DNA from 3 places in the Rhizobium sp. SJZ105 genome. Region 1 is predicted to be linked to each of the others. Evidence: riboswitches for the same ligand, from Rfam matches in the RefSeq annotation. Region 1 holds a riboswitch; each other region holds the start of a gene.

Region 1 (10,591 bases):
AAGCGGGGATGGATTTTCGCGCGCCGGTTCTTTCTCGTCAGTCTTCTTTCCGGGTCACATGGCGGTGAAGGGCGGCGAGGTCCTGCCTGAGTGCTGCCGGTTCGGCCAGTACCTTCACGTCGATCTTTTCGTGCAGAGACAGCACCTCAAGCTCGGCTTTCAGGTTCACCTCATAATCTTTGGCGGCTTCGAAACGGTCACGAGCGGCCTGCCGGTTCTGCGACATCATGATGATCGGCGCCTGAATGGCCGCGAGCATGGAGAGCAGAAGATTGAGGAAGATGAAGGGGTAGGGGTCGAAGGCCCGCGTCGTCAGCACGATGGTGTTGATGATTGCCCAGAACACCAGGAAAAAGCAGAAGCTGAGGATAAATCCCCAGGAGCCGCCAACCCTTGCAATGCTGTCGGCCAGCCTGTCGCCCAGGTTTGCCCCGGCGGAAAATTCCGCATTGGTGTCGGTCGAGACCAGCTTTTTCTGGTGCGACAGTTCCAGAATACGACGCTCGACCTCGCCGATTTCCCGGGAGGAGCGCTTGAAGTGCGAAACGATATAGTCGGAGATGTCTGACACGGTGCTTCTCGTGGTGCTGATGGTTCGGTAAGGCCCTGTCGAGATAAACCCGCATGGCAATGGAATTCAAACGATTTCCGCTGCCATGCCGTTTAGGCATCCAGCCCCATCAGACGGAGGGTGTAGCGTCATTTACCCAGTTGAAGCCGGGGAAGAAGCGCTCTCGGCCATATTGCTCGCCGAACATCATGTCGAATTGCAGCAGACGATAATTGCGCACCACGTCCGGAATGGAATTGGGTGAAATCGACCAGTCGGGCAGGGCCTTGCCATCCGTTGCCACCAGCATATGCCGGTCGACGACGGAAAACGCATCCTGCACTTCACCCAAAGTCCCCGTATAGAAGGGGTCTGAGAAACCGGCTGTTTTCAGTACGTGATAGGGCAGCAGCGCCGGGCTGATGGTGCCGATATTCTTGCGCACGCCCGTCTTCGAGGACCAGACGACGAGCGGCGTCTCGTGTTCCTTTTTCATGATTTCCAGCGGCGCGCGGCGGCTGGCCACCATGCCCGGCATGTAGCCGCTTTCCACGAATGTCTGGCCAAGCGGCGGCAGGTGATCGCCGAAGAGCACGATGATGGTTTCGCGCTCGCGCTTTTTTGCCCAGCGCATCAGCTTCAGAAGGGCGTCGTCGGCCTCCGCCACGCCCTGCGCATAGGTACCAAGCGCCTGCGATGCGGAAGCGGAAAGATCGCCCTCTACGCCGATGGTGTCGCTGGCATAACGGCCCGCCTCGTAAGGTCCGTGTCCCTGCAGGGTGACGGCGAAGAGGAAGAGCGGGTTGCGCGCATCGTCCGCGGCCACCATGATCTGGTCCATCAGCGCGTCGTCGGAGGCGAAGTTGCCGCGCTTTTCCATGGGCGGCAATGTCTCTTCCGAGCGGAACTCCTCGAAGCCGAAATTCCTGTAGACTTCCTTGCGGTTCCAGAACCATTCCTGAAACGGATGCATGGCGATGGCCGAATACCCTTCGCCACGGAAGAAGCTGGCAAGCGAGGGTACCGGGCGGCGGATATATTGCTGGTAGGGAATGCTGCCATAGGGCAGGAAGGCGTTGGAAAAACCGGTCAGCGCCTCGAATTCCACATTCGCCGTCATGCCGCCGAATTCCGGCGAGAACACGTTGCCGGATTGCTTGGCGCGGATGTTGGGCATCGGATCGGCAGAGAGCTTCACGTTTTCAAGCCGTGTCGGATCCCACAGCGATTCGCTCATCAACATGATGACATCAGGGTAATCGCCCGTGTTGGCGGCAAAGGCGGCGGGTTCCGAGGTCAGGTCCGCAATGCTGTTTTCGCCGTAACCCTGCGGCGCCGAGACGTTGGCCATGGGAATATTGAAGGCAAAGGCCATCAGGAAACCGTTATGGCGGTAATTCTCCTGTTGATCCCACATCATGGGGATGATGTTGAGACGATCGCGCACCCACGAATAATGCGAATAGTCCATGAGCGAGGCGAGGCCGGCCAGAAGCGGCAGCGCCAGCACAAGACCTGCGGCGCGTTCGCGCCAGCTCAAGCCCGGCGAATAACGCCGCGCCAGCAGCCACAGGGTGGAAAGGGCCGCAACCGTGGCGCAAAGGCCAAGGCCAACCAGCATGGCCGTCAGCGGCTGGGCTTTCAGCATGGTGGGCAGAAGCTCGAGGATCTGCCGGCCGAACAGCAGGTCGGAGGGATAAAGCGGATCGGAGAGATAGGTCTGTTTCTGCGCGGAAATCAGCCCTGTCAGCGCGCAAAGCGGCGCAACGGCGATGAGCGACAGGTAACGGCGGCCGAGGATGGAATCCAGCGCTACGAGCAGCAGCAGCACGGCGGCGATGGTGGTCATGCCGGGGCGGGCGGATGAGGTGAGGAAGGTGCCGACATCAACTAGCGAACCGCGGGCGATCCATTCCAGCGCGACGACAAGCACGACCGACGAAAACGTCAGATTGGCAAGCGTGTAGGCCTTGCCCGAAAGCTTGGAAAGGCTCCGCGTCCATGCAGGCGAAAAGACAAAATCAGCCTTTTCGGAAGCCGTTGTTTTTGGCGCCGAATTTCTCAAACTCATACTCCGGTATTACGAGGCGACACCGCGCAATTCGGGGAGGTGAATCGGGGCGTCGCAAAACTGTCATGTAACTGTCACATAAGCGCGATGAACGCGACATGAACTTTGCGGAGTGTGGCCGGTGCGGTGATAACCTTAGCGTGAATGCCGGTTGCGGCTTCATCCTATCAAGGTGGTGCGGCATGCAATTGCCGCGTTGCGGAGCGGGCACGGGCGCGGTATTGAAAAGCCATGAGCGACAGACACGACATCAAAAACCATCTTCGAATTGCCGTCGGGCAGTTCAATCCGACTGTTGGCGACGTGGCGGGCAATCTCGCCAGGGCGCGCGAAGCACGGGCCGATGCGGCGACGCAGGGTGCCGATCTCCTGCTTCTGACCGAGCTGTTCATATCCGGCTATCCGCCGGAAGACCTGGTATTGAAGCCAGCTTTTCTGAAAGCGTGCCTGAAGGCCGTGGAAGAACTGGCGGCGGAAACCGCCGATGGCGGGCCGGGCGTTGTCATCGGTTTTCCGCGTCAGGGCGAAACGGGCCGGCACAATTCGGTTGCGCTTCTGGATGGCGGCAAGATCATCGCGCTGCGCGACAAGATCGACCTGCCGAATTACGGCGAGTTCGATGAAAAACGCGTTTTCGCCGAAGGTTCGATCTCCGGTCCCTATAATTTCCGCGGTGTCAGGATCGGCATTCCGATCTGCGAGGAAATCTGGAACGATATGGGTGTGTGCGAAACGCTTGCCGAAAGCGGGGCGGAAATCCTGCTGGTGCCGAATGGTTCGCCCTATTATCGCGGCAAGCTGGATGTGCGCCATCAGGTGGCGCTGAAGCAAGTAATCGAAAGCGGCTTGCCGTTGGTCTTCGCCAATCAGCTTGGCGGGCAGGACGAGCTGGTTTTCGACGGCGCGAGCTTCGGTTTTAATGCCGACAAGACCCTTGCCTTCCAGATGAGCCAGTTCGAGGCGACCCTTGCCGTTACCGATTGGAAACGCACCGCAGAAGGCTGGCGCTGCGAGAGCGGTCCTTTCTCGAAAATCCCTGAAGGCGAGGAGGCGGATTACCGCGCCTGCATGCTGGGCTTTCGCGATTACGTCAACAAGAACGGCTTCAAGAGCGTTGTTCTCGGCCTTTCCGGCGGTATCGATTCGGCGATCTGCGCTGCGCTCGCTGTTGATGCGCTGGGCGAAGAACGGGTGCGCTGCATCATGCTGCCCTATCGTTACACCTCCGAGGATTCGCTGAAGGACGCAGCCGATTGCGCCAGGGCGCTTGGCTGCCGTTACGATATCGTGCCCATTGCCGAACCTGTGGATGGGTTCCTGTCGGCGCTTTCGGAAATGTTCGAAGGCACGGAAGAAGGCATTACCGAAGAAAACCTGCAGAGCCGTACACGCGGCACCATTCTCATGGCCGTTTCCAACAAGTTCGGCTCGATGGTGGTGACAACAGGCAACAAGTCGGAAATGTCGGTGGGGTATGCGACGCTTTATGGCGACATGAATGGCGGTTTCAATCCCATCAAGGACCTCTACAAGATGCAGGTCTACGCCATCTCCAGCTGGCGCAATTCCCATGTGCCGCCCGGCGCGCTCGGGCCATCCGGCGAAGTGATCCCCGCCAATATCATCTCCAAGGCGCCATCCGCCGAATTGCGACCCAACCAGACAGACCAGGATTCGCTGCCGCCCTATCCGGTGCTGGACGATATTCTGGAGTGCCTGGTGGAAAAGGAAATGTCGGTCGAGGAAATCCTCGCGCGTGGCCATGATATCGCGACGGTGCACCGGATCGAGCATCTGCTCTATCTCGCCGAATACAAACGCCGCCAATCCGCGCCCGGGGTGAAGATCACCAAGAAGAACTTCGGCCGCGATCGCCGTTATCCGATTACCAACCGATTCAGGGACAGGTAGTCGAAGGAGGGCATGGAGGGAGCTTGCTGGACCCCGAATTTAGTTCGGGGTGACGGAGTGCGGATGCTGCGGCTTCGCCATATATCGATGGCGAAGAAGCATCCTTTTCCTCCAACGGCGCGGACACGCCGCGCCGTCTCCCTATCTCGTTAAATAACCTGCCCCACATCGATGCGGTTACCATCCGGGTCTTCGAAAATGAAGGCCCGTAGGCCATAATCCTTGTCCTGCAGACTTTTGATGATGCGAAGCCCGTGGCTTTTGCAAAGCGCGTGCAGCGCGTCGGCGTCGCTGACCAGCATATGCGCCACATTGAAGGGGGCCGGTTTGTGCGTCGACTGCAATGTCAGGTGCAACTCGGCATTACCTTGTTTCAGGATCATGAAACCGACAGGGTTGCCGTTTTCGAAGGTCTTTTCGAAGCCCAGCACACGGACATAAAAGTCATGGGCCTTCTCGATATTCTTGACAGGAAGCATTGCGGCGATCCGACCGAAGCGGATGCCGTGATCGGCGATGGTGTTCATCGCGGAACCTCGGATCTGGGAGAAACGGGCAGGGGTGCGGGCGGTGCCGGAACGCTGCTGTTTTTTCCTATTTGAATTTGCAGGGCGGTGCCTGCGGCAATAGGATCATAATCACGGCGGTGGCGGATGCAAACGGAATGTTTGCGCCATTCAACGCTCCACGCCAGACGATCGACAGGCCCGGGAGGCAGCATGCGCAGTTCCATCGAAATCTTCAACATCCGCACTCGGCAGATGCGGGTGGTCTGGCAGACGCCGGAGCTGTTCGAGGCTCCGAACTGGTCGCCGGACGGGAAATACCTGCTTCTGAACTGCGACGGTCTGCTTTATCGCCTGTCACTTGCCGGCGACCCTTCGCCGGAAAAGGTCGATACTGGCTTTGCGACAATCTGCAACAATGACCACGGCATTTCGCCTGACGGTTCGCTTTATGCCATTTCCGACAAGGTGGAGTTCGGCAAGAGTGCCATCTATCTGCTGCCTTCGACGGGCGGAACGCCGCGTCTGATGACTAAGAACCTTCCGTCCTACTGGCACGGCTGGTCGCCGGACGGGAAAGGTTTCGCCTATTGCGGCATTCGCGATCAGGTTTTCGATATTTATTCCATGGACATAGACAGCGGCGTTGAGACACGCCTTACCCATGGTGAGGGCCGCAATGACGGGCCGGATTATTCGCCGGATGGAGAATGGATCTATTTCAACTCCAGCCGCACCGGCCAGATGCAGATCTGGCGCGTGCGGGTGGATGGCTCGGCCGTCGAGCGCATCACCGACAGCGCCTACGGCGACTGGTTTCCGCATCCGTCTCCCAGCGGTGACAAGGTCGTTTTCATCTCCTACGACGCCGAAGTCTTCGACCATCCGCGCGACCTCAACGTGCGCGTGCGGCTGATGGATATGGATGGCGGCAATGCCGAAACGCTGTTTGACCTTTTCGGCGGGCAGGGAACGATGAATTCGCCCAACTGGTCACCGGACGGGGATGAGTTCGCTTATGTGCGGTATTTTCCCGTTGGGTGATGCGGTAGGGAGTGCTTCAGCCGGCGCGCGTCGGCGCGGCGGCTGAAGGCCGCAATACGCAGGTGAGGTGGCCACGGTCACATTGCCGCATCGCTGCGCAAGATACTTGTATTAGCAATCTTTGTTGCTCATAAGCTTCTTCGTCAGGTGCCTGCCCTTTAGGGCGGGAGAATCGGGAATCCGGTGCAAGACCGGAACGTGCCCAGCGCTGTGAGGCGGATGCCCTTTTTCTTGATGCCACTGAATCCATTCGGGAAGGCGAAAGTGGGCGGATGAAGCCGAGTCAGAAGACCGGCCTGACAGGATAGACCAGACCGCGTGGACGGCGGCAGGTTGTTGCAGCAGCGCGTCGTGCAGGTGAAAACCGGAGCCGGTTTTCGTGGCGGCGCGCCAGCATTGTTGGGGATAGACGATGCCGACCGATCCACTCGCGACCAGTTCGCTCGACGCCGATGCATTCGATCACGCGCTTTCGCCCGCCTATCCGTTTTCCGAGGGTGAGCGAGAGGCGATCTACCGTGCCATCGAAACCCGCCGTGATGTGCGCGACCAGTTCCTTCCGGATCCATTGCCGGAAGATGTGGTCGAGCGCCTGCTGAAGGCGGCGCATTCCGCGCCCTCGGTCGGTTTCATGCAGCCGTGGAATTTCACGCTCGTCACTGACGGTGCGGTCAGGCAGGCAGCCTGGGTTGCCTTCAGCCGCGCCAATGGCGAGGCGGCGGCGATGTTCGAGGGGGAGCAGCAGGCGCTTTACCGCAGCCTCAAGCTTGAGGGCATCCGCAAGGCGCCGCTCAGCATCTGCGTCACCTGCGATCCGACGCGTGGCGGCAAGGTGGTGCTGGGCCGTACCCACAATCCGCGCACCGATGTCTATTCCACCGTCTGCGCCATCCAGAACCTCTGGCTTGCAGCGCGCGCCGAAGGCATCGGCGTCGGCTGGGTCAGCATTTTCCACGATAGCGACATTCGCACCATTCTCGAGATTCCCGACCACATCGAGATCGTCGCCTGGCTATGCCTCGGCCGCGTCGATACACTTTATACCGAGCCGGAACTGGCGGTGAAGGGGTGGCGCCAGCGCGTGCCGCTGGAGGAGCTGGTGTTTCGCAATCGCTGGGGTGGACGGTAAAGAGAAGACGCGACCGTCTTGTGAGTGAGACAGAGCGTTGCCAACTCCATACCGTGTGCCTGATGGGAGCTATTGCTGCGGCTGAATGCCCTTCAGCGCCGGGTTCTTCAGGTCGATCCGGCCTGTCTGGTCGGGCAGGAATTTAGGGCCGATGACGCGGACCCTGCTGTTGTTCGGGTCATAGTCGCGTTCCGGAACCGGTTGTTCCGGCGGCTTTGCGGCCTGCTGCAGTTCGGTGGGTTTTTTGGAGGTGTCACCTTGCGGTGATGGAATGGTCGTGATGCTTGAATAGGGTTTCTCAGCTTCCGGCCGCGCAGCCTCCTGCTGCTTCATCTCCTCGTGATAGGCGGCCATGTTGCAGGCGCAGCCTGGGGCTTTGGTTGAGGCATTTCGATAGGCAAAGGCGGTCGGCAGGTCCTTATAGGGCTTTCCTGTTTCAGCCGAGACCATGTCAGCCGTTTCCTGCTCCGTCATGGAGTGGAAATAAAGCTCCGTCTGCGTACCCGGACACATTTTCTGGCATTGTTCGGCCTGCGCACGGAAATCGAGCGGCGAGGCATTGGAAGCGATGGGGAAGAACGAGCCGTCGCAGGTGCGCACGCACAGCGTCCTGAGCCCGCCTTCAGCAGCGGCATTGGGGTAGGGCGAAAGCCCTGCCTGTCCCGGCGGATTGCTCTGTTCGCCGAAGGCGTCGGGGTAACGTGTCACATCGGGTGCCGTCGGCTGGCGCGCTTCCGTTTCCGGAATGGCGCTGCAGCCATTGGCGTCGAGTGCGGCGAGAATGCGCTGGCGTCTGATGTCGCTATCATCGCTGCCCTGGGCCGCCATGGCATAGTCGCGGTCACGGATGATGGCATCGCGTTCGCTCTGCGCATCCGCCATCGCGTCGCTGATCTCTGCGCAGAGTTCGGCATTCGGGCTGCCATAAACGGTGACGCTTGCGGATGAACAGCCGTAACGGCGCAGATCGTTCCTGATCCTGCGGATCTCGATGTTCTGGCGGGTGAGCGCATTGGCGTAACGCCGTACCTCGGCGGTGTTGCCGATGACACGCGGCGGTTCGCGCAGCTGCGCATAAAGCGTATCGCAGACCTGATCCGCGAAAGCAGCGGCCGGGGCGATGAAAACAAGGGGAAGCAGGAGGCCGATAATGCTGCGGCGCCGGGTCAATGGTGCGATCCGTTCGATGTCCCCGGCCGGTGGCGAGGGTGTTATGCTTCGGGAAATCCGTGTTTCAGGAAGATAACATAAGCTGTTGCCGCAATGCGGCAACAGCATGTTCAAAACTGCGTTAATACGCCTTCATCACACCGAAGGGTGCGATGCCTGCACGACGGCAAAGGCCGCCATGTTGACAACGCCGCGCGAGGTGACGCTGGGCGACAGGATATGGGCGGGAAGAGCCGTGCCAAGCAGGATGGGGCCGACATGCAGGCCCTCCGTCAGCGTGCGGGTGACGCCGAGCGTGATGTTTGCGGCATCGAGGTTCGGGAAGACCAGCAGGTTCGCTTCGCCGGTCAGCACGCTGTTGGGCATGGCGCGCTTGCGCAGCGCTTCCGAAAGTGCCGAGCCGCCCTGCATTTCGCCGTCCACTTCCAGTTCGGGTGCCGCTGCCTGCACGATCTTCAGGGCGCGGCGCATCTTGCGGGCGCTTTCCGAATCGCGCGACCCGAAATTGGAGTGGCTGGCGAGCGCGATCTTCGGCGTGATGCCGAAGCGGCGGATTTCCTTTGCCGCGAGAATGGCCATTTCGGCCACTTCTTCGGAGGTCGGATCGTTGTTGACGAAGGTGTCGGTGAGGAACAGCGCGCCCTGCTGGGTGATGAGCAGGCTGAGGCCTGCGAAAGAGCGAACGCTTTCCTGCTTGCCGATGATCTGGTTCACGTCGCGCAGGTGCCGGTCGTAGCGGCCTTCCAGACCGCAGATCAGCGCATCCGCCTCACCACGCTTCACCGACAGCGCGCCGATGACCGTGGAGTTGGTGCGCACGATGGTGCGGGCCGCCTCCGGGTTGATGCCGGCGCGGCCGACCAGGGCGAAATAATCATCGACGTAGTCGCGGTAACGCGGATCGTCTTCGGGATTGACCACCGCAAAATCGGTATTCGGGCGGATACGCAGGCCGAAGCGCTTCAGGCGCGTTTCGATGATCTGCGGGCGACCGATGAGGATCGGGATGCCGGTGCCTTCTTCCAGAAGCACCTGTGCGGCGCGCAGCACGCGCTCGTCTTCGCCTTCAGCAAAGATGATGCGCTTCTTTTCGGCAACCTTGGCGGCGTTGAAGACCGGTTTCATGATGAAGCCGGAACGCCAGACGAAGCGGTTGAGCTGGTCGAGATAGGCTTCGAAATCGCTGATTGGCCGGGCGGCGACGCCGCTTGCGGCGGCAGCACGGGCAACGGCCGGTGCGATGCGCAGGATGAGACGCGGATCGAAAGGCGAGGGAATGAGGTAGTTCGGGCCGAAGATCGGCGTTTCGCCGCTATAGGCCTTGGCGGCGACTTCCGAGACTTCCTCGCGGGCAAGCTCGGCGATGGCCTGCACGGCGGCCATCTTCATTTCCTCGTTGATCGTGGTTGCGCCGCAATCCAGCGCGCCGCGGAAGATATAGGGGAAGCACAGCACGTTGTTGACCTGGTTCGGGAAGTCCGAACGGCCGGTGCAGATCATCGCATCCGGGCGGGCAGCACGGGCCACTTCCGGCATGATTTCCGGATTGGGGTTGGCAAGTGCCAGGATCAGCGGATTTTCCGCCATGCGCTCCAGAAGTTCCGGCTTCAGCACGCCTGCCGCCGAAAGACCGAGGAAGACATCCGCGCCGTCGATCGAGTCGGCCAGAACCCGCTTGTCGGTCTTCTGCGCGTAAACTTCCTTCCACTCGTCCATCAGCGAGTTGCGGCCGTCATAAACGAGGCCCTCGATATCGTGGACCCAGATGTTTTCTTTCTTTGCGCCCATGGCGACAAGCAGATTGAGGCAGGCAAGGGCTGCCGCACCGGCGCCTGACGCGACGATCTTGACGCTCGAAAGCGATTTTCCGGCCAGTTCCAGCGCGTTGGTGACGGCGGCGGCGACGATGATCGCCGTGCCGTGCTGATCGTCGTGGAAGACCGGGATGTTCATCTTCTCGCGCAGCTGACGCTCCACCTCGAAACATTCGGGCGCCTTGATGTCTTCAAGGTTGATGCCGCCGAAGGTGGGTTCCAGCGCTGCGATGGTGGAGACCATGTCGTTGATGCCGGGCGCATCGATCTCGATATCGAAAACGTCGATGCCGGCGAATTTCTTGAAGAGGACGGCCTTGCCCTCCATAACAGGCTTGGACGCAAGCGGGCCGATATTGCCAAGGCCAAGCACTGCCGTACCGTTGGAAATCACTG
Region 2 (10,591 bases), on a different contig from region 1:
AATCCGGCATAAGAATGACGATCCGCCGTTCCTGTGGCGTGGACTGTTTTAATTGCAGAAAGGCAGCGATTCTGTTTGCCACCTGTTCGACGCGATCAGCCTCCGGTACATTGATGAGGCTGATGCCGCCATCAGTCCGCACCTGCTTGAATGAGATTGCGCCAGCAAGAATCCGGCCATCGAGTTCCGGCAGAACCACATGCATGGCAAGATCGGAAGGGTTGAGACCGCGCGCATTTTCCGCCCAGCCTTCCCGTCGCGTCGTCGCCATAACCACCTGAAACACCGGCACGCCGAGGCGGTCAAACAGGGTTTTACCGCTGTCGTCCATCTGACTGGCAAAAGCCGTGGCGGCGACGATGGCGGCGGGCTGGAGTTCGGGCAGTACGGTTTCGAGAAAGCGGATCGCCTCCCCATCCTTGAGGCCGCTGACGAAAATCGGCAATGGCGCAAAACCGCGCTGAGAGAGCGCGTTAAAAAGCGCATCCACGGGCGCCGCATCGGCCGCAAGAAGCATGGAGCGGTAAAAGAGAATGGGAAGGACAGCTGCACCGGCGGGAAAACCGGCGCAGGCTTCCGCCTGATCCACGACGCCTTTACCCGGCCGGTAAAAGCCGGCTTTCGGCAGCGGTTGAGCCTCGATATCTGGCCATGCGCCACCACTTACAAGGGCAGCAAGACCAATGGCAAGCCGGTCCATATTTTCCCGCCCACCCTCGCGGAAGAAGGCGAGGACGGACGCCAACGTCTGGCGATCAACAGTCGAGGCTGCTTCGAGCTTTTCGTCTCTCTCACTGCATTCACCCGGCAGGAGCATAAGTTTTATGCCACGTCGCCGCGCCATCGTGCTGAGCTGATCGACGCCATAGCGCCAGCGTTCCGCGCCGCCGAGAATCCGGATAAGGATGACACGGGCATGTTCGGCCGTCTTTTCGATCCACAGATCGACCGACATCGGATGCCGAAGCTCGGAGAGGTTGGCGGCGGACAGGGACGGAAGCGCGCCCTCTGCCTGCCGCCATGCCTGTTCCAGCCCGGCAAGATCGCTTGCCGAAAAAGACAGCATCACCACATCCGATCGCGGCTGGTTGAGATCAACCGGCTCGATCAGGTCGTCCAGAGACGAAGATGTGGTGGCGAGAATGTGCATTTCTATCAGGCGGCCAGCATCTGTTCGATCTTTTCGCGGTTGAGGCCCTTTTCGCCTATGACGACGAGGCGGCTGCGGCGCTCTTCACCGGCCGCCCAGGGACGGTCATAATAATGGTTGACGCGGCTACCGACTGCCTGCACCTGCAGGCGCATCGGCTTGGTGGATACTTCGACGAAACCTTTGATGCGCAGAACATTTTCCGCAGCCGCCGTCTCGGCGATACGAGCCGCCAGCGCTTCCGGATCGGTCACGGCCGGCAGGTCGATGACGAAGCTGTCGAAATCGTCATGTTCGTGGTCGAGTTCACCATCGTGATGGGTGCGGCGGTTTTCGATATCCTCTTCAACCGCAAGACCGAGGCCGATCAGCACGGCCGGATCGATGACGCCATTCGAGGCGACGACGATCTTTGCGGCCCGCGGCAAATGCTCGAGAATATGAGCCTTCGCCTTTTCCAGACCGGCGCTATCGAGCAGATCCGCCTTGGTCAGCACGATAAGATCGGCACAGGCGATCTGGTCCTCAAAAACCTCTTCGACCGGATCGTCGTGATCTAGGGCTTCGTCATTTGCGCGCTGGGCGGCAAGGGCTTCCATGTCATGCGCCACCTGACCCTCGGAAAGGGCAGCGCCATCCACAACAGCCACAACAGCGTCAACCGTCACGCGGCTCTTGATGGCCGGCCATTGAAATGCCTGCACAAGCGGCTTGGGCAGGGCAAGGCCGGAGGTCTCGATGAGGATATGCTCCACCTTCGGCTGGCGGCTCAGAATCTGCTCGATGGCCGGCTGGAAATCATCCGCCACCGTGCAGCAGATGCAGCCATTGGCCAGCTCAACGATGTTTTCCTCCGGGCAGCTCTCAATGCCGCATCCCTTTAGGATATCCCCATCGATGCCGATATCACCGAATTCGTTGACGATGATGGCAAGCCGCTTGCCATCAAGCTTTTCGAGGAGACCGCGCAGCAGCGTGGTTTTTCCAGCCCCCAGAAAGCCAGTGACGATGGTGCAGGGAACGCGGTCCAGAAGGGTGCTCATGATCTCTCCTCGGTAAAATCGAATGGGGGAATGCGCGCCACCATGCCGCGCTTCAATGTGTCGGGGCGGCCGCGCCAGGGCATCAGGCCATCTGGGGAGGCGGCCAGCATTTGCGCGCCCGTGAGCAGGTCTTCCGCGTCGTTGGGCGTCAGCCCGCCGAATACATAGGACCAGCCATCGGCACCGCGCAGCACGGCACTGAGGCCGCGTTTGCAATTGGCAAGGCAATTGACGGAGCGAACATCGATGCCGGAGTCACGCGCTTTTGCGATGGCAGCTTCCGCAAGGATGGTGCCGGGGCGCGGCTCCGCATTGGGATCGGTGTCGTCGCGACAGCTTCGGCAGACAAAAACGACCACGCCAGAAGCTGTGTTGGCTTCCATTGTCCCGTCCGCACAAGAAGATGTTGTGGTAATATCCAAACCGTTCCGCTTTCCGCGCCTTTAAACTCATCGGGGTGCGGATGTCGAAAACAGCGCACTGAAAAGCGCGGCTGCAAATCAATTCGACCGGCTGACCGGAGCACCCCGCCCGGGAGACGTTTTTTCCTGAAACGGCAGGTCTCCTGGCTTGCGGCTTTAAAACACCCTGCACCACCTTCCCGGGCCAATTTTATGGTCCAGTGGCTTCATAGTGCGGGCTTACCGCTTACAGTTGCGGGGGCAGCCACGGAATGACCCGTTATGGGGTGGAACCGTGTTCCCTCTTAGCTTTTCCCGTTGCCGGGAAAAGACCGTCAGTGCCTTACCCTTAGGCTGAACGGGCGTGACGGTCAATGCTGCCGGCTTGTCGATTGCCGGGTGCGGCAAATTGAGTATAGTCGCCGCTCCGAATGGCGGGGCATACGGTCCCGCGCCGCTGGACGAGAAGGAAAACGCGATGACACGCGATATCAGCGACAGCGAAGCCGAACGCCACCGGCAGAAAATGGTCAACCGCAAGACGGTTCAGGATGCCGAAGTCGCGGAAAAGACGATCGAAAAAGGTCTGCTGATGATCAATACCGGCCCTGGCAAAGGCAAATCCACGGCCGCTTTCGGCCTTGCTTTGCGCATGCTCGGCACCGGGCGGCGGGTCGGCGTCGTGCAATTCATCAAGGGCGCATGGTCGACGGGTGAACAGCAGGCCCTGACTTTGTTCGGCGACAGGGTGGAATGCCGCACCATGGGCGAGGGGTTTACCTGGGACACGCAGGACCTGAAGCGCGATGTCGCGGCAGCTACAAAGGCCTGGGAGGAAGCGAAAGCACTGATGGCCGACGAAACGATCGGATTGCTGGTTCTCGACGAACTGAACATTGCGCTCCGCTATGATTACCTGCCGCTGGAAGAGGTCGTCGAAACGCTTTCCAACCGTAGATCCGATCTGCATGTCATCGTTACCGGCCGCAACGCCAAACAGCCGTTGATCGACGCTGCCGACATGGTGACGGAAATGACCCTCGTCAAACATCACTTCAAGGCGGGCGTAAAGGCGCAGGCCGGGATAGAATACTGACATGACTGCACGTGTGCTGATGTTTCAGGGAACCGGCTCGGATGTCGGCAAATCGCTGATGGTTGCTGGCCTTGCCCGCGCCTTCGTCAGGCGTGGCCTGTCCGTCATGCCGTTCAAGCCGCAGAACATGTCGAACAATGCGGCGGTCACTGCCGATGGCGGCGAGATCGGTCGCGCGCAGGCGATGCAGGCGCGGGCAGCAGGCGTTCCGCTGTCGGTTCACATGAACCCGGTGCTTTTAAAGCCGCAGAGCGAAACCGGCGCACAGGTCGTCGTACAGGGTAAAATTGTCGGCAATGCCAAGGCTGCCGATTATCAGCACATGAAAGCCGGGCTGATGCCGCGTGTGCTGGAGAGCTTCGAGCACCTGAAACAACAGGCCGATCTGGTGCTGGTGGAAGGGGCGGGAAGTGCTTCCGAAATCAACCTCCGCGCTAACGACATCGCCAATATGGGTTTTGCCCGCGCCGCAGATGCTCCCGTGATCCTGATCGGCGATATCGACCGGGGCGGGGTCATCGCCAGCCTCGTGGGCACAAAAACTGTTCTCGAACGTGATGATGCCGCGATGATAGAGGGCTTCATCGTGAACCGCTTTCGCGGTGACCCTACGCTGTTTTCAGACGGCATGCGGATGATCGCGGAAAAGACCGGCTGGGCGTCCATCGGGCTATTGCCGCATTTTTCCGATGCTGCGAAATTGCCAGCGGAGGACGCCCTTGGGCTTACCGGCCCGGCGCAACAAAAGCCCGGCGCGAAAATCCGCATTGCCGTGCCGATCCTGCCGCATATCTCCAATTTCGACGATCTGGATCCGCTCGACATGGAGCCGGATGTGGAACTGATCCGAGTGCGGCAGGGCGAGACCATTCCCGCCGATTGCCGGCTGGTTCTGCTCTGCGGTTCGAAATCCACCATAGCTGATCTCGCCGTGCTGAAAAATGCAGGCCTCGACATCGACATCAAGGCACATGTGCGCCGCGGCGGTTATGTTCTCGGTCTCTGCGGCGGATACCAGATGCTTGGAAAAACCGTTGCCGACCCTGACGGCATCGAAGGACCACCAATGACGGTCGAGGGGTTGGGCCTGCTGGATGTGACGACGGTTTTGACGGGCGACAAGAGGCTCGTTTCCGTGCAGGGACAGAGTTTCGACGGAATTCCATTATCCGGCTATGAAATGCATGTTGGCGAGACGACGGGTGCTGCGTGCAACCTGCCATTTTCGACCATTGACGGGCATGCCGATGGCGCAATTTCGCCCGATGGCCGCATCTTAGGCACCTATATCCACGGCCTGTTTGCGGATGACCGCCAACGCGGGGCGTGGCTTGAGCGGCTTGGTGGGCAGGGCACTGAATTGAACTATGATGCGCAGGTGGATGCCGTTCTTGATCGCCTGGCGGCCCATATGGAGAACCACCTCGATCTCGACAGACTGCTTTCTATAGCGCGATAAGGATTGCCAGCAATCCGAACAGCGCGATCAGCAAGAAGTCTGCGATCCTCGCCAGCCTGAGCGCTGTGCGAATATCGCCAGCAACCAGTGTCGCTCTTCCGCCTTCGCCCATGAAACGAGCCTCGATCATCTGCCCGCCATAGGAGCGCGGCCCGGCCAGCGCAAAGCCCAGTGCCCCGGCCAATGCCGCCTCCGGCCAGCCGGCATTGGGAGAGCGGTGATGCCGCGCATCGCGGCGTATCGCGGCAATTGCCCCTTTCGGTGATGCACCCTTCACGAAAAACGCGGCGACCACGAAAAGACCGCCGCTCAGTCTCGATGCCGGCAAATTGACCAGATCGTCCAGCCGGGCCGACGCCCAACCAAAGGCCTCATGGCGTGGCGAGCGATGACCGATCATGCTGTCGGCCGTGTTGATTGCCTTATAACCCGCACCGCCTGGCAGCCCCAGAAGACCAAGCCAGAGGGAAGGGGCGACAATGCCGTCAGAGAAATTTTCAGCCAGGCTTTCAATCGCCGCCCGGCAGATTGCCGCCTCATCCAGCGCCTGCGGATCGCGCCCGACGATCATGGAGACAGCTTTGCGCCCACCGTCAATCCCCTCGCGTTCCAGCGCAATGGCGACGGCCTCCACATGCTGTTCCAGACTTTTTTGGGCCGGAAGTGACGCCCCAAGCACCGCAACAAGCAACAGACCAAGGGGCAATAAAAGCAGAATAGATTGCACTAACCATGCAACAAGCACCGTCAGCGCCAGAAAAACGGAAAGCGCCACGATGCCTGCCGCCTTGCGCTGTGAAAATGAAGCACTCTCCCGGTTCCATTTTTTGTCCAGCAGCGCGATAAGCGAACCGATCCAGGTGACGGGATGACCGATGCGTTTGAACAGCCAGTCCGGATATCCAGTCAGGCGTTCGATCAAGAGCGACAGAAAAGCGAGAGCGAAGAACATGGGCGATAAGGTACCGGAAAAAGCGCAGGCTGCGATCCGTCACGGCGGCAATCTCGGCAAGGCGCGCCTGATGTTTCCTGAAGCGCCGGAACCGTGGATCGACCTGTCGACCGGGATCAATCCGCACTCCTACCCGCATTCTCCCGTTCCCGCCAGCGCATTTGCCCGCCTGCCGGAGCCTGACGCGGCCGAAGAATTGAAAAGGCTGGCCGTCGCCTCTTTCGGCGCACCATCAGCCGGGCATGTGGCTCTGTCCCCCGGCACCCAGATGCTGATGCCATTGCTGGCTCAGCTGGCACTCGAACGCGGAGCGAAAAGCGGAGCCGTGCTCTCCCCCGCTTATGCCGAACATGCCCGAACCGCGCGCATGGCCGGACTGACCGTGACCGAGGTAGACCATATCAGTGATCTGTCAGCGTACGACTATGCGGTGGTGGTCAATCCCAACAACCCCGATGGTCGCATCACGGATCGAGAAGCTTTGTTGTCGCTGGCCGAGGCGATGCGCCGCAAAGGCGGCCTGCTCGTCGTAGACGAGGCCTTTATCGAGACAGGACATACGGAAAGTCTTGCAAATGTCGCAGGGCGCGACGCGCTGGTGGTACTGCGATCCTTCGGCAAGTTCTATGGCATGGCAGGGGTCCGGCTCGGTTTTGCGCTTGCGCATCCCGACATCGCTGCGGAACTGGAGGCAAGGCTTGGCCCCTGGGCAGTATCCGGGCCGGCGCTCAATATCGCGACGCAGGCTTTGGCGGATAGGGAATGGCAATCAGCCATGCGCCTCCGGCTTGCGGCAGAAGCACAGCGTATGAGTGAATTGCTGGAAAAAGTGGGCCTGAAGATTGCCGGCGGTACGCCCCTGTTTACCCTGGTGCGGGACCACCGGGCCAAAGAACTGTTCGATCACCTTGGCCGGCACGGCATTCTGGTGCGCATTTTTGATGAAAGGCCGAACGACATGCGTTTCGGCCTTCCCGGCAGCGAAGCGGAGTGGCAGCGCCTCACGGAAGCGCTGTTATCCTTCAATCATCCCTTGAACGTGTAGGTCGCAATCGAATCCGGCTTCATTTCAATGGAGAAACCGGGCAGCTTTGGCGGCATGTACGCGGCATTGCGAATATCGCAGGGTTCGATGAAATGCTCGTGCAGATGGTCGACATATTCGATCACGCGGCCTTCCTTGGTGCCGGAAACCACGAGATAGTCGATCATCGACAGATGCTGCACATATTCGCAAAGGCCGACGCCACCGGCATGCGGCCAGACCGGCAAATTGTATTTGGCAGCAATCAACAAAACCGCCAGCACCTCGTTAAGACCACCCATGCGGCAGCTGTCGATCTGCACGACGTCGATTGCACCTTCGGCGATGAACTGCTTGAACATGATACGGTTCTGGCACATTTCGCCGGTTGCCACCTTCACGGAGCCGATGGCTGCACGGATCTTGCGATGGCCGGCGACATCGTCCGGGCTGGTCGGCTCTTCAATGAAGAAGGGCTTGGCGAAGGCAAGTTGCTTGACCCATTCAATCGCCTGATCCACTTCCCACACCTGGTTGGCGTCGATCATCAGATAACGGTCGGGGCCGATCACCTCGCGGGCGATGGTGAGGCGGCGGATATCGTCTTCGAGATCACGGCCAACCTTCATCTTTACATGGTTGAAACCGGCATCGATCGCTTCCTGGCAAAGGCGGCGCAGCTTGGCGTCGTCATAACCGAGCCAGCCGGCTGATGTGGTGTAGCAGGCGTAGCCTTCGTTCTTCAGCGTCTCGATACGTTCCTTTTTGCCGCTTTCGGCTTTTTTGAGGATCGCAAGCGCATCGTCCTTCGTCAGCACGTCAGTCAGATAGCGGTAATCGACGATATCGGCGATTTCTTCCGGGCTCATGTCGGCAACAAGCTGCCAGACGGGTTTGCCCGCCTTTTTGGCCAGCAAATCCCAGACAGCATTGACGACAGCGCCGGTAGCGAGATGCATCGCGCCCTTGTCCGGGCCGATCCAGCGCAGCTGGCTATCACCAGTCAGGTGGCGCCAGTATTTGCCGGGGTTCTCGGTGACCGTCGCCAGATCGGTTCCCACCACCAGATGGCGCATCGCCTTGATGGCCATGCAGCAAATCTCATTGCCGCGGCCAATGGTGAAGGTCAGCCCGTGGCCTTTCAGTTCCGGTTCATCGGTGTCGAGAATGACGTAAGCCGCCGAATAATCCGGGTCGGGGTTCATCGCATCCGAACCATCAAGGCTCTGGGAGGTCGGAAAACGCAGGTCGAAAACTCGCAGATCAGTAATTTTGGTCATGGCCGTTCACTCGCGGTCAGTGTCAAAGGAAATCGTTCAGTCGTGGTGGAAGGTTTCTTCCATCATTGCCCACCACTCGCCTTCCTTGCGGCTTTCGAGTGGTTGCTGGCAGGGAATGGTGAAAGACCACCATTCCTGGTTCTTTGGGCTTGCCGCCATCTTCGCCATATCGGCGCTGAAATCGGTGCCGTTATATTCCCAATATCCGAACAGCAGATTTTCCGGTTCGCGCAGGAAGATCGTGTAGTTGCGGATGTTGCAATCGCTGATGAGCGCCAGAATTTCGGGCCAGACGGCGGCGTGCAGTCTTCTATATTCCGCAATCATGTCCGGTTTGACGCCGATGACCATTCCCATGCGCTGCATACAAAACTCCGTTATTGCTTGATGGTGGCGAGCGCCGCACGCAGTTTCTGCTGCGGCACGTTTAACCCCAAACGTTCCGCCGCAGCGATGACCGGGACAAAACGACGGCGTTTCTTTTCATCGTGATTGCCTGAAATGTCCGCGAGCCGGTGGGCGAGAAAGGGGTTCAGGAAACGCTCCCGCACCGCACGGATATAGGATTGCGCTTCTTCTCCCATGCCTTCTGCGGCAAAGACCGGCAGAACCTCGTCCCGCCAGAGCGTTTCCAGATCTCCCGAAAGCGCATCGTCGGCCATTGCCTGCCGCACGGTCTCGTTTTTCGCACGGGCATCCCGCAACCATCGCTCCGCCAGATAGGAATGGCCAAGATTGAGCAGGAACAGCTTCAGCTTTTCATAGTGGTCGAGATCATCAGTCAGCACCACCGCAGGGTGGGTGCAGGGCAGAACAAGGCCCTCCTGCTTCTCGATTGCCCAAAGCGCATAGGGCTCGGCAACTGCGCCAACCGGATCGATCGGCTCGGAAACGATGCGGTCTACAAGGCTGTTGGCAAAACGGCATTTCTCATTCAGGTAGAAGCCGAAACCCGCCGGCAGCTGCCATTCGTCGGCAAGCTGGCGAACAACCTCTTTCAACCGGTCGCCGTTGCGCGGAACAAGCTCGCAAGGAAAGATCGATACAGGGGCTTCCGGATTGGTCTGAAAACGTTCCAGCAGCAACAGGCAGAGCTTTGCCGGAAAACTCTTTGGTACAAGCGTGAAGTCGTCGGCAAGACCCGGCCCGTCGAACGAATCCAGCTCATAACCGCGGTCACCCGTATTGGACAGAATGACCCTTGCCCCGCAGGCGATGCTCCGCACCTCGGCCCAGTCGGCCGCCGCCGTCAGCGCGCGCGCGACAGCCTTACCTGGAATTTCCTCATCCACCTCTTGCCCGTCGCGAATGCCGCGAATGCGCACCGGATAGGGCGCGCCATCGTTCAATGCTGCCACACGCTTCAGGCTCTCCGCATTGCCGGTCGTCTGGACGATTGCGATGCGCCCGAGAGCCTCGCCTTTTTCCAGCGCCTGCGAAATGAACAAATCCGCATGGGCCAGAAGAAAGCGGCTGGTACCGAATTGCAGGATGGGTGTGTCGGTCGTCATGCGACCTCCACCATGCCCTTGATGACTCCGGCTTTCGGATCAGTCAGCCCGGCGAATTTGGAAGGCACCTCGGCAAGTGTCATGCGGTGAGTGATGAGTGCCTCCGGTACCTTGCCTTCCCGCAGCGCCTGCAACACCCGCTCGAAATCCTCCGGCGTGGCATTGCGGCTGCCGAGCAGCGTGGTTTCGCGCTTGTGAAACTCCGGATCGTTGAAGGAGATATCGCTGGCAACGATGGAAACCAGCACATAGGAACCACCGTGGCCGACGAAGGAAAAGCCGCGCTCCATGGCTTTAGGATTACCGGTCGCATCAAAAACGGCATCGAAGAAATCGCCGCCGGTGATATCCGACAGGCGATCCTTGTCGCCCTCGCCAAGCGTCACCGTATGGGCAACGCCGAGATGGTCCTTGCAGAAATCCAGCCGGTCGGTGCGCCCGTCAATCATCGTCACCTCACCGCCATCGAGAACGGCGAAAACCGCAACCGCCATGCCGATCGGACCGGCACCGACGATCAGGACCTTCTGACCCTTTTCCACCGACCCACGACGCACGGCATGCGCGCCAATCGCCAGAAATTCGGTCATTGCCGCCTGATCGAGGCTCAAGCCCTCCGCCTTCAGCACGAATTGCTGCGGAACGCTCAGATATTCGACCATGCCGCCATCGCGA
Region 3 (10,591 bases), 1.5 Mb from region 1:
AGAAGCAGGCCTCTAAGCGGATCACAGATTGAGCCGTCTCAGCCGAGGAATTTCGTCATTTCAATCGAGGTCGTACGGTCGTAACCCGGATGGGCGTTTTCAGCGGTTTTGATGAAACCCCAGGCGGCGAATTTCGCGTGGTTGCCGACAAGCTCGATGCGCGTTTCCAGCCGCAGTGCCGGTAACGCCAATTCGCGGGCCAATGCTTCGGCCCGTTCCAGAAGCATTTTGCCGATGCCTTTGCCCTGCGCTTTCAGGGAGACGCACAGCTTGCCGACGTAAAGGCAGGCCGGTGGTTCCTGCCGGCAAAACAGGCAGCCAACAATCTCATCACCATCCAGCGCCACGAAAGCGGTCTCCGCCCTCGCCTTTTCCGCGAGATTTTCGAGCGTCAAACGGTGAGCGGACGATGGTGGGTCGATGACGCCGTCCATATAGGCGAAGGACGACATGATAAGCGCAAGCAGCTCCTGCCAGCGCTCGAATTCTTCGCCAATCCTTGTGATCTCAGTCATGTTTTTTTCCAGCAGGGCGGCGCTTGTAACGCACGGTTTCGAAGCGGGCCGACAGGGCGTCATAGAGAAGCAGGCGGCCGACCAATGGCTCGCCGGCAGCGGTGATCACCTTGATGGCCTCCATGGCCATGATCGTGCCGATCACGCCGGTCAAAGCGCCGACGATGCCCGTTTCCGCGCAATTCGGAATAAGCCCCTGCGGCGGTGGCTCGGGAAACAGATCGCGATACCCCGGCAGCAGAGTACCATCGGCACCCGCCTCATAGGGTTTCAGCACCGTTACCGAACCATCGAAACGGCCGACAGCGCCCGTTACCAGCGGCCTTTTCGCAGCTTCTGCGGCATCGGCAGCGGCATAACGTGTGTCGAAATTATCAGAACCGTCGATAAGGAGATCGAAGGATGGCAGATGGGTGTGCGCCCAGATCTGCGAAAAACGCTCCTCAAAAACAAGGGTACGCACATGCGGGTTGAGCCGGGCGATGGCTGCGCGGGCGCTTGCCGTTTTCAGCTCACCGATCGTGCCGGTATCGTGAATCACCTGCCGCTGGAGATTGGAAAGGGAGACCACGTCGTCATCGATCAGGCCAAGCGTGCCAACACCGGCTGCAGCAAGATAATGAAGGACAGGCGCGCCGAGGCCACCAGCCCCGATTACCAGCACCCGCGCGGCCTTCAGACGCTGCTGCCCGGCACCGCCGATTTCCGGCAAGAGAATATGGCGCTTGTAGCGTTCGATTTCGTCCGGGCTCAGCGGGTCCATGTCGCACTCCATTTTTTCGCCGTCATGCCGTGATGCCCCCGTGGGAGACATTGAAGAATTGCGCCCTGTCGCCAAGGGCGGAGAACATTGCCGCATCCGTTCCGGTCATGAAACTCTGACCACCGAGCGCGTGAATGAGATCGAACAGAGCCGCCCGCCTGCCCTCATCCAGATGCGCGGCAATTTCGTCGAGCAGCAGAACCGGCGCATGGCCGGTCATGTTGGCGGTGAGCTGGGCATGCGCAAGCACCAATCCCACCAGCAGCGCCTTCTGTTCTCCAGTCGAGCAACGCTCTGCCTCCATGTTCTTTTCCGCATGGCGCACGAACAGATCGACACGGTGTGGCCCATCAAGCGTGCGGCCTGCCGCCGCGTCTCGATACCGGCCTTCGCGCAGCGTAAGCCTATACTCGTCTTCCAGATCGACAGCCGGCCGGTTGAGCGTGTCGTCCATGAAACCCGAGAGCGCCAGCGCCGCCGAGGGGAAGGCAGCATTGCCGGAACGGCCTTCGATGAGGCTCTTCAAAAGACCCAACATTTCATAGCGCGCGAGCGCCATGGAAATGCCGAGTTCCGCCATCTGCTTCTCGATACCGTCCAGCCAGACCGGATCGAAACGGCCTTCCGAAAGCAGACGGTTGCGGCCGCGCATGGCCTTTTCGAAGTCGCTTGCCCGCCGTCCATGCGCAGGATCGAGCGAGAGCACCAACCGATCGAGAAAACGCCGGCGATCCGAGGATGAACCGGTAAAAAGCCCATCCATGGCAGGCGTCAGCCACAGCACCCGCAGATGATCCGTCAATTCATCGACCGACTTCACCGATGTCCCGTTCAGCCTCAGGCGGCGCGACACTACCTCGCCGTCACCCTCGATCCCGGTTCCGATGGCGACCTCGCCGTCCATGCCGTCGACATCCGCAAAAATCGAAAAACCGGCGGCCTCCGCCCCCACTCGCGTCACATCGGACAGGGTGGCGCGGCGCAGGCCCCTTCCGGGCGACAAAAACGAAACGGCCTCCAGGAGATTGGTCTTGCCGGAACCGTTGTCACCCGTCAGCACCACGTGACGGTCATCCAGCGCGAGCGACGCCGCCGCATAGTTGCGGAAGTCCGTGAGTTTCAGCCGTAAAAGCGACACCTTATTCGTCATCTGTACGGCCTAAAACGAACATAGCTGGATAGCAAGGTGGGGAATGCGTCGTCCGCATTGAACATAATGCAACCACACCGCAATCCAGTCTCCAGTAGCAACTTTTTGAGCGGCCGGTTATTTATGCGTGGTCCCTCATTATCGGTAACCCCATCCATGCGCCTGATTTTTTCGCTCCTCCTCGCTCTCAGCCTTCTTTCATCCTGCGCGGGCAGGCCGGGGGCGGATGTGTTGCAGGCCATAAACACCAAGACCACCGATACGAAAATCGTGACAGCCTATGTGGCGAGCACGCGGGAGAAAAACAACGAGGCCAAAAAGGGCTTTAGCGCTGGGCGGGCAGCTGAGCTGAATTATGCGCGCTTCGACATTTCCATTCCTCCCAGCCATAAAAGCGGAAATATCGAATGGTCCAAAGGCAAGCCGAACCCGAGCAAGGATTTTGTCGTCACCAAAGCCGATATGCTGACGAAAACGCGTTTCAATTCCGATCTTGGCGATGTCACCCGCTCCGGCAAGCAGATCGCCCTTTTTGTGCATGGCTATAATTACAGCTATCAGGAAGCCTTGTTCCGTGCGGCACAAATGGCAGCCGATGCCAATATGGATGGTGTGCCGCTGGTCTTTTCCTGGCCGTCCCAGGCGAGCGTCACCGGTTACGTGGCCGACAAGGAATCAGCGACCTATTCGCGAGACGCGCTGGCCATGGTGCTGACAGACCTTACCAAGCAGACACCGAAAAAAAGCATTGTCGTGTTCGGTCACAGCATGGGCGGCTGGCTGGTCATGGAAGCGCTGCGACAATTGCGCTTCGAAGGCAGGAACGATGTGCTTTCCAAACTACAGGTAGTGCTGGCCGCGCCGGATATCGACGCCGATGTTTTCCGCAAGCAGATCGAGGTGGTGGGGAGGCTCAATCCGCCGCTCACCATTCTCGTCTCCAAGGACGACCGCGCCCTGAAGGCTTCCTCCATCCTGGGGGCCGACGTCACCCGCATAGGCGCGCTGGATGTGACCGATCCTCAAGTGCAGGAAGCCGCCCTGAAAGAGGGCGTTCAGTTCGTTGACATCTCCAAACTCAAGGCATCGGATCCGCTCAACCACGACCGCTATGCGGCACTCGCGTCGCTGGTGCCACAACTGGAGGCGAGCCGGAACGGCAACGGCGAAAACGGCATAGGCCGCGCGGGTGCCTTTGTGTTCGACGCTATCGGGGCAACAGTATCCAGCCCCTTCCGGCTTGCGAGCCAGGTCGTGAACCCGCAATAACTTTTGCGGGTTCTTGGCGACAACCGGTTCAGAAATCCCAGTCTTCGTCTTCTGTGGCGACCGCCTTGCCGATGACATAGGAAGAGCCGGAGCCGGAGAAGAAGTCGTGGTTCTCGTCGGCATTGGGAGACAGCGCCGAGAGGATCGCAGGATTGACCCGGCAAGCCTCGGGCGGAAACAGCGCCTCGTAACCCAGATTCATCAAGGCCTTGTTGGCGTTGTAATGCAGGAACTGCTTGACGTCCTCCGTCAGGCCAACGCCGTCATAGAGGTCTTGGGTATATTTGGCCTCGTTGTCGTAAAGCTCGAGCAATAGATCGAAGGCGAAATCCTTGATCTCCTGTTTTTCCGCTTCGCCCAGACGTTCGAGCGCGCGCTGGAACTTGTAGCCGATGTAATAGCCATGCACGGCCTCATCGCGAATGATGAGACGGATCAAATCGGCCGTGTTGGTAAGCTTGGCGCGACTTGACCAGAACATAGGCAGGTAGAAGCCGGAATAGAACAGGAAGCTCTCCAGAAACACGCTGGCGACCTTCATTTTCAACGGATTTCCGCTATCATATTCGCGCATGATGAGCGCGGATTTGCGTTGCAGGAATTCGTTCTCCTCCGACCAGCGATAGGCGTCATCGACGTCAGGCGTGGAGCAGAGCGTCGAGAAGATCGAGGAATAGGAGCGGGCGTGGACCGCCTCCATAAAGGAGATGTTGGAAAGCACCGCCTCCTCGTGCGGCGTCGCCGAATCCGCCATCAGGCGCACGGAACCGACGCCGTTCTGGATCGTGTCCAGCAATGTCAGCCCGGTGAAGACGCGGATCGTCAGGGTCTGCTCTTCCGGCTTCAACGTTCCCCAGGACGGGATATCGTTGGAGAGCGGCACCTTTTCCGGTAGCCAGAAATTCGATGTCAGGCGATTCCAGACTTCGAGATCCTTGTCATCCTCGATGCGGTTCCAGTTGACCGCGCGAATACGGGACGCGGGTTTTACGGCAATGTTCATTGTCTTGTCCCTCAATTCAGAGCGTGCAGGATACGCAGCCCTGAACCTGCGTGCCTTCCAGCGCCATCTGGCGCAAACGGATGTAGTAGATGGTCTTGATGCCTTTTTTCCAGGCGTAGATCTGCGCCCGGTTGATATCGCGCGTCGTTGCCGTATCGCGGAAGAACAGTGTCAGCGACAGGCCCTGATCGACATGCTGAGTGGCCGCCGCATAGGTATCTATGATCTTTTCCGGACCGATTTCGTAGGCATCCTGATAATATTCGAGATTGTCGTTCGAAAGGTAGGAAGCCGGATAATAAACACGGCCGATCTTGCCTTCCTTGCGAATTTCAATCTTCGAGACGATGGGATGGATCGAGGAGGTCGAGTGGTTGATATAGGAGATCGAGCCTGTGGGCGGCACGGCCTGAAGGTTCTGGTTATAGAGGCCGGTCTCCATGACGGCCTGCTTCAACGCTTTCCAGTCCTCCTGTGTCGGAATGGAAATGCCGGCTTTCTCAAAAAGGTCGCGGACCTTTTCCGTCGCGGGCAGCCATTCCCGGTCGGTATATTTATCGAAGTAGTCGCCCGAGGCATATTTGGAGTTTTCAAAGCCCTTGAAGCTCTGGCCCCTTTCAGTGGCAAGGCGATTGCTGGCGCGGATGGCGTGATAGGTCACCGTGTAGAAATAGATATTGGTGAAGTCGATGCCTTCTTCGGAGCCGTAGAAGATGCGCTCGCGCGCCAGATAGCCATGCAGGTTCATCTGACCAAGCCCGATGGCGTGGCTCGCATCATTGCCCTTTTCCACGGAAGGGACAGACGAGATGTGGCTCATGTCAGAAACGGCCGTCAGCGCCCGGATGGAGGTTTCGATCGTCTTGCCGAAATCAGCCGAATCCATTGCTGAAGCAATGTTGAGCGAGCCGAGATTGCAGGAAATATCCTTGCCCATATGGCTGTAAGAGAGATCGTCGTTGAACTCGCTCGCCTCGCTGACCTGTAGGATTTCCGAGCAGAGATTGCTCATGCTGATACGGCCGGCGATCGGATTGGCGCGGTTAACCGTATCCTCGAACATGATATAGGGGTAACCGCTTTCGAACTGGATTTCTGCGATGACTTGGAAGAACTCGCGTGCCTTGATCTTCTTCTTGCGGATGCGGCTGTCGGCGACCATTTCCTGATATTTTTCGCTGACGGAAATCTCGGTAAACGGCACGCCATAAACCCGCTCAACATCATAGGGTGAGAACAGGTACATATCCTCGTTGTTTCTCGCGAGTTCGAAGGTGATATCAGGGATCACCACGCCGAGCGAAAGGGTTTTGATGCGGATTTTTTCGTCGGCGTTTTCACGTTTCGTATCAAGGAAACGCATGATGTCGGGGTGATGGGCATGCAGATAGACCGCACCAGCGCCTTGGCGCGCGCCAAGCTGGTTGGCGTAGGAGAACGAATCTTCCAGCAGCTTCATGACAGGAATGACGCCGGAGGACTGGTTTTCGATCTGTTTGATCGGCGCGCCGGCTTCGCGAATATTGGTCAGGGACAGTGCTACGCCACCGCCACGCTTGGAAAGCTGCAATGCTGAATTGATGGACCGGCCGATGCTTTCCATATTGTCTTCCACACGCAGCAGAAAACACGAAACCAGCTCACCGCGGCTTTTCTTGCCAGCGTTGAGAAAGGTCGGGGTCGCCGGCTGGAAGCGGCCGGAAATGATTTCATCCATCAGATCGCGGGCAAGCTGCTCGTCGCCACGCGCCAGAGCCAGCGCCACCATGCAGACGCGGTCCTCATAACGCTCCAGGTAACGCTTTCCGTCGAAGGTCTTCAGCGTATAGGACGTATAATATTTGAAGGCGCCGAGAAATGTCGGAAAACGGAACTTTCTGGCATAGGCCTCGTCGTAGAGGTCACGGACGAAATTGAAGGAATACTGGTCCAGCACCTCCTGTTCGTAATATCCCTCGGTCACGAGATAATCGAGCTTTTCCCTGAGATTATGGAAAAACACCGTGTTCTGGTTGACGTGCTGGAGGAAATATTGCCGTGCCGCAAGGCGGTCCTTGTCGAACTGGATCTTCCCGTTTTCATCGTAGAGGTTCAGCATCGCGTTCAGCGCGTGATAGTCCAGTCCCGCGTCCAGGTGTTTCTGCGCGGCGGTTACTTGTTGTTTGGCATCCGTGTTGCGCACCGCGCTCGAGGTCAGCGTGTCCAAAATCGTTCCAATCCATGATTGACGTTGGCGACATCTTCCTCCGTGCCGAGAAGCTCGAAGCGGTAGAGAAACGGCACCGCGCATTTACGCGACACGATATCTCCGGCGAATGCGAAAGCTGCGCCAAAATTCGTATTTCCCGCCGCTATGACGCCGCGAATGAGATTTCGGTTTGAGGGCTCGTTCAAAAACCGGATAACCGGTTTCGGTACCGCTCCTTTCATGCCGCCGCCCCCATAGGTGGGGGTGACGAGAACATAGGGCTCCGACACGTGAGGAACGTCTTCCTCGGCGCCGAGCGGCAGGCGAAGCAATCGTCGCCCCAGTTTCTGAAGGAAGCGATGAGTGTTCTCAGACCGGCTGGAATAATAGACGATCAGCCCCATCGCATCGCCTCCTCAGCTGATCGAGCCAATCATGTCCGGACGGAAACCCGCCCAATGGCGTTCGCCGGCAACGACCACGGGAACCTGCATGTAACCGAGGCCGCGAACGCGATCGAGGGCATCCGCATCTTCGGAGATATCGATGATCTCGTAGCTAACACCGATGCGGTCAAGCGCACGATAGGTGGCAGTGCACTGGACGCAGGCGGGTTTGCTGTAAACGGTGACGGTCATTGTTTCCTCTTTCGAAGCCGCTTTTACGCACGGCTCAACATTGCCCGCCTGCAATCGCAAGCGGGTGGCGATGGTTCTGTCATTCTGGCGAGGCGCGCGGGTGAGGCCGCGTAAGATCGCTGTCTACGCCGACGAGCGTAGAAACTCATAAAAATGCACTGGCATGACTTCACCCCGAAGCTTGTTCTGGAGGGGGCAGAAAAGGGCGCACGCAATTCATTTGCGTCATACACCTTCCTTCCGGACACCCCGCCCGTGGACGTTTTCGCTCAAGGCAGGTCTCCTGACTTGCGGGTCAAAACATCCATTCCCACCTTCCCGGAGCTTTTAGCGCCAGTGGCTCAAATCGGAACGATGCTCACCGCTTACAGTTGCGGGGGCAGTTTCGGCATTGCTTCACCATAATGGTGTTGCGCACCGAATTCCCGTCTTAGCTCCCGACGCTTGCGAATCGAAAGAACCTTGAACACCACATATAGTATATGAGGAATTTTTTTCGTCAATAATTAGACATGCGAAAGCCCCACCCTGTGGATCAAAAAGATTCAACACATGGTCAACAAAGGCTTAACGGTGAATGCTCGATGCCGCCTACGGACGGAAGCGGCGGGTTATTCCCAGATATCGATGCGAATATCGGCGGGGCGGGAGTTCTCAATCACCCGCTTTCCGTTGGGAAGATCATTTTCGAACAGTTTGGCGTGAATCTCGGTCGCATCGAGACCATAGCCCTGCCATCTATCCCGCAGGCGTTCCTCGAGCACCGCAACGGATGGGCCTACGAAGACGGCAAGATCGAAGCTGCCGGAAAGCTTCGTCCACGGCGCCTCGTTCAACAGCAGATAGTTGCCTTCGGCAAGAATGAAGCGTGTTTCTGGCGCGATGGCGCGAGCGGAGGCAATGGCAATTTCGCGGGAGCGGTCAAAAACCGGGACAAGAACTTCCTGCCCGCCCTGACGAACTGCGGAGACGATATCAAGAAAGCCGCGCACGTCGAAGGTCTCCGGTGCGCCTTTTCGCGGCAAGAGCCCCCGTTCTTCGAGAATACCGTTATCCATATGGAAGCCGTCCATGGGCAGGACAGCCGCAGCCTCGCCGCGCGCCACGAGGGCACCGCACAGGGCATCCGCCAGCGTGGATTTGCCGGCCCCAGGGGGACCGGCAATGGCAATAATAAAACGAGATTTATCCTCTGCCCGCCGAAGAACGTCTTCGACGATCGTTTCAAGCTTCAACGTCATGCGGCCAGCGTTTCCTTTGGCGCTTCCTTGGCGCCCGTCATGAAGGCGACAGCGTCGGACATGGTATAGTCCTTCGGATTGATGACGCATAAACGCTTGCCCAGCCGATGAATATGAATCCGGTCAGCAACCTCGAAAACATGCGGCATGTTGTGCGAGATGAGAACGATCGGTAGCCCTCGCGCGCGCACATCCAGAATAAGCTCGAGAACGCGGCGGCTTTCCTTGACGCCGAGCGCCGCCGTCGGTTCGTCAAGGATGACGACCTTGGAGCCGAAGGCGGCTGCACGCGCCACCGCAACACCCTGGCGCTGGCCGCCGGAGAGGGTTTCCACCGCCTGATTGATGTTCTGGATCGTCATCAGGCCGAGTTCAGAGAGTTTCTCACGGGCAAACTTTTCCATCGCCGGACGGTCCAGTGCCCTGAACAGGCTTCCCTGAATACCGGGTTTGCGGATTTCACGGCCGAGAAACATATTGTCGGCTATGGACAATGCGGGAGACAGCGCAAGGTTCTGATAAACGGTTTCGATACCAGCCTTGCGCGCCTCGATTGGCGAGCGGAACTGTACCGGCTTGCCTTCAAGCCTGATCTCCCCTTCATCGGGTGTCACCGCACCGGAAATCGCCTTGATGAGAGAGGATTTTCCAGCACCGTTATCACCGATGACGGCGAGGATTTCGCCCGGATAAAGGTCAAAATCGGCATTGTCGAGCGCAGTCACACGACCGTAGCGTTTAACGAGATTGCGTGCTGTGAGGATAGGTTCTTTTGCCATCAGCCTGCTACCTTTCTGATCCACTGGTCGATTGCGACAGCCAAGATGATAAGGACGCCGATCAACAGATAGGTCCATTGTGGGTCTGTTCCGATAAGTCGCAGGCCGAGAGAGAAGACACCGACGATCAGCGCGCCGAAGATCATGCCCATGATCGAGCCGCGTCCGCCAAACAGCGATATGCCGCCGATGACCACTGCGGTGATGGATTCTATGTTGGCGAACTGACCGGCGGTCGGCGATACCGAGCCGATGCGGCCGATGAGAGCCCAGCCCGCGAAGGCGCAGATAAGCCCGGAAAGTGTGTAGACGGTCGTCAGCATGCGCTTGACGTTAACGCCGGCCAGTTCGGCTGCGTCGGGATCATCACCCACTGCATAGAGATGTCGACCCCAGGCGGTGCGGTTCAGCACATACCAGAGCAGGGCAACCAGCAGAACCATCGCAATGACGCCATAGGTGAAGACGGCGCTGCCGATGCGGATATTGTTGCCGAAAAACTGGAGAATGGGCGCCTGTTGGACGATATCCTGTGAGCGGATCGTTTCGTTGGCCGAATAGAGGAAATTGGTGGCCAACACGATCTGCCACATGCCCAGTGTAACGATGAAGGGCGGCAGCCGCATGCGCGAAACCAGCACGCCATTGATAAAGCCACAAAATGCGCCAACTGCGAGACCGCAGATAATCGAGAGTTCGGCAGGCAAACCATAGCGGAACGTAAACTGTCCCATGACGACGGAGGACAGGACCATTATCGCACCGACCGAAAGATCGATACCCGCAGTCAGAATGACCAGCGACTGTGCCGCGCCGACGATGCCGACGATTGCCACCTGCTGAAGGATAAGGGTCAGCGAAAAGGCCGAGAAAAACTTGCCGCCCAGGGTCATGCCGAAGACAGCCAGCGACAATACCAGAACGATCAGCGGTACGGCCGCCGGGCTGGAATGCAGAAAGTGCTGGAATTTTTCAAGCAAACTCTTGTTGTGCGTATCGAAAGCAGCGACCTGAGTCGAACTTCCCGACAGCACTTTTTCAAATT

The links. A riboswitch is a leader RNA that binds a small molecule or an ion and turns the genes downstream of it on or off. The one in region 1 is predicted to bind cobalamin.
Region 2: another riboswitch for cobalamin. It lies ahead of FB593_RS15330 (DUF1636 family protein); the one in region 1 lies ahead of bluB (5,6-dimethylbenzimidazole synthase).
Region 3: another riboswitch for cobalamin. It lies ahead of nrdH (glutaredoxin-like protein NrdH); the one in region 1 lies ahead of bluB (5,6-dimethylbenzimidazole synthase).

Annotation. Positions count from the first base shown of each region.
Region 1 is NZ_VIUP01000001.1:286,721-297,311, forward strand. It holds gene FB593_RS01485 (DUF1003 domain-containing protein) at 38-571, opposite strand; gene FB593_RS01490 (LTA synthase family protein) at 681-2,621, opposite strand; gene FB593_RS01495 (NAD+ synthase) at 2,853-4,532, shown strand; gene FB593_RS01500 (VOC family protein) at 4,682-5,059, opposite strand; gene FB593_RS01505 (TolB family protein) at 5,252-6,082, shown strand; cobalamin riboswitch at 6,211-6,397, shown strand; gene bluB (5,6-dimethylbenzimidazole synthase) at 6,495-7,211, shown strand; gene FB593_RS01515 (DUF2865 domain-containing protein) at 7,281-8,381, opposite strand; gene FB593_RS01520 (NADP-dependent malic enzyme) at 8,517-10,591, opposite strand, start outside.
Region 2 is NZ_VIUP01000004.1:80,630-91,220, reverse strand. It holds gene cobN (cobaltochelatase subunit CobN) at 1-1,150, opposite strand, end outside; gene cobW (cobalamin biosynthesis protein CobW) at 1,156-2,193, opposite strand; gene FB593_RS15330 (DUF1636 family protein) at 2,190-2,576, opposite strand; cobalamin riboswitch at 2,731-2,946, opposite strand; gene cobO (cob(I)yrinic acid a,c-diamide adenosyltransferase) at 3,073-3,690, shown strand; gene FB593_RS15320 (cobyric acid synthase) at 3,692-5,149, shown strand; gene cbiB (adenosylcobinamide-phosphate synthase CbiB) at 5,136-6,101, opposite strand; gene cobD (threonine-phosphate decarboxylase CobD) at 6,100-7,146, shown strand; gene FB593_RS15305 (L-fuconate dehydratase) at 7,128-8,405, opposite strand; gene FB593_RS15300 (L-rhamnose mutarotase) at 8,442-8,771, opposite strand; gene FB593_RS15295 (mannitol dehydrogenase family protein) at 8,783-9,916, opposite strand; gene FB593_RS15290 (zinc-binding alcohol dehydrogenase family protein) at 9,913-10,591, opposite strand, start outside.
Region 3 is NZ_VIUP01000001.1:1,816,011-1,826,601, forward strand. It holds gene FB593_RS09185 (GNAT family N-acetyltransferase) at 39-515, opposite strand; gene FB593_RS09190 (molybdopterin-synthase adenylyltransferase MoeB) at 508-1,278, opposite strand; gene recF (DNA replication/repair protein RecF) at 1,301-2,428, opposite strand; gene FB593_RS09200 (alpha/beta hydrolase) at 2,585-3,697, shown strand; gene nrdF (class 1b ribonucleoside-diphosphate reductase subunit beta) at 3,726-4,700, opposite strand; gene nrdE (class 1b ribonucleoside-diphosphate reductase subunit alpha) at 4,717-6,906, opposite strand; gene nrdI (class Ib ribonucleoside-diphosphate reductase assembly flavoprotein NrdI) at 6,894-7,292, opposite strand; gene nrdH (glutaredoxin-like protein NrdH) at 7,305-7,526, opposite strand; cobalamin riboswitch at 7,782-8,006, opposite strand; gene FB593_RS09225 (nucleoside triphosphate hydrolase) at 8,138-8,767, opposite strand; gene FB593_RS09230 (ATP-binding cassette domain-containing protein) at 8,764-9,546, opposite strand; gene FB593_RS09235 (ABC transporter permease) at 9,546-10,591, opposite strand, start outside.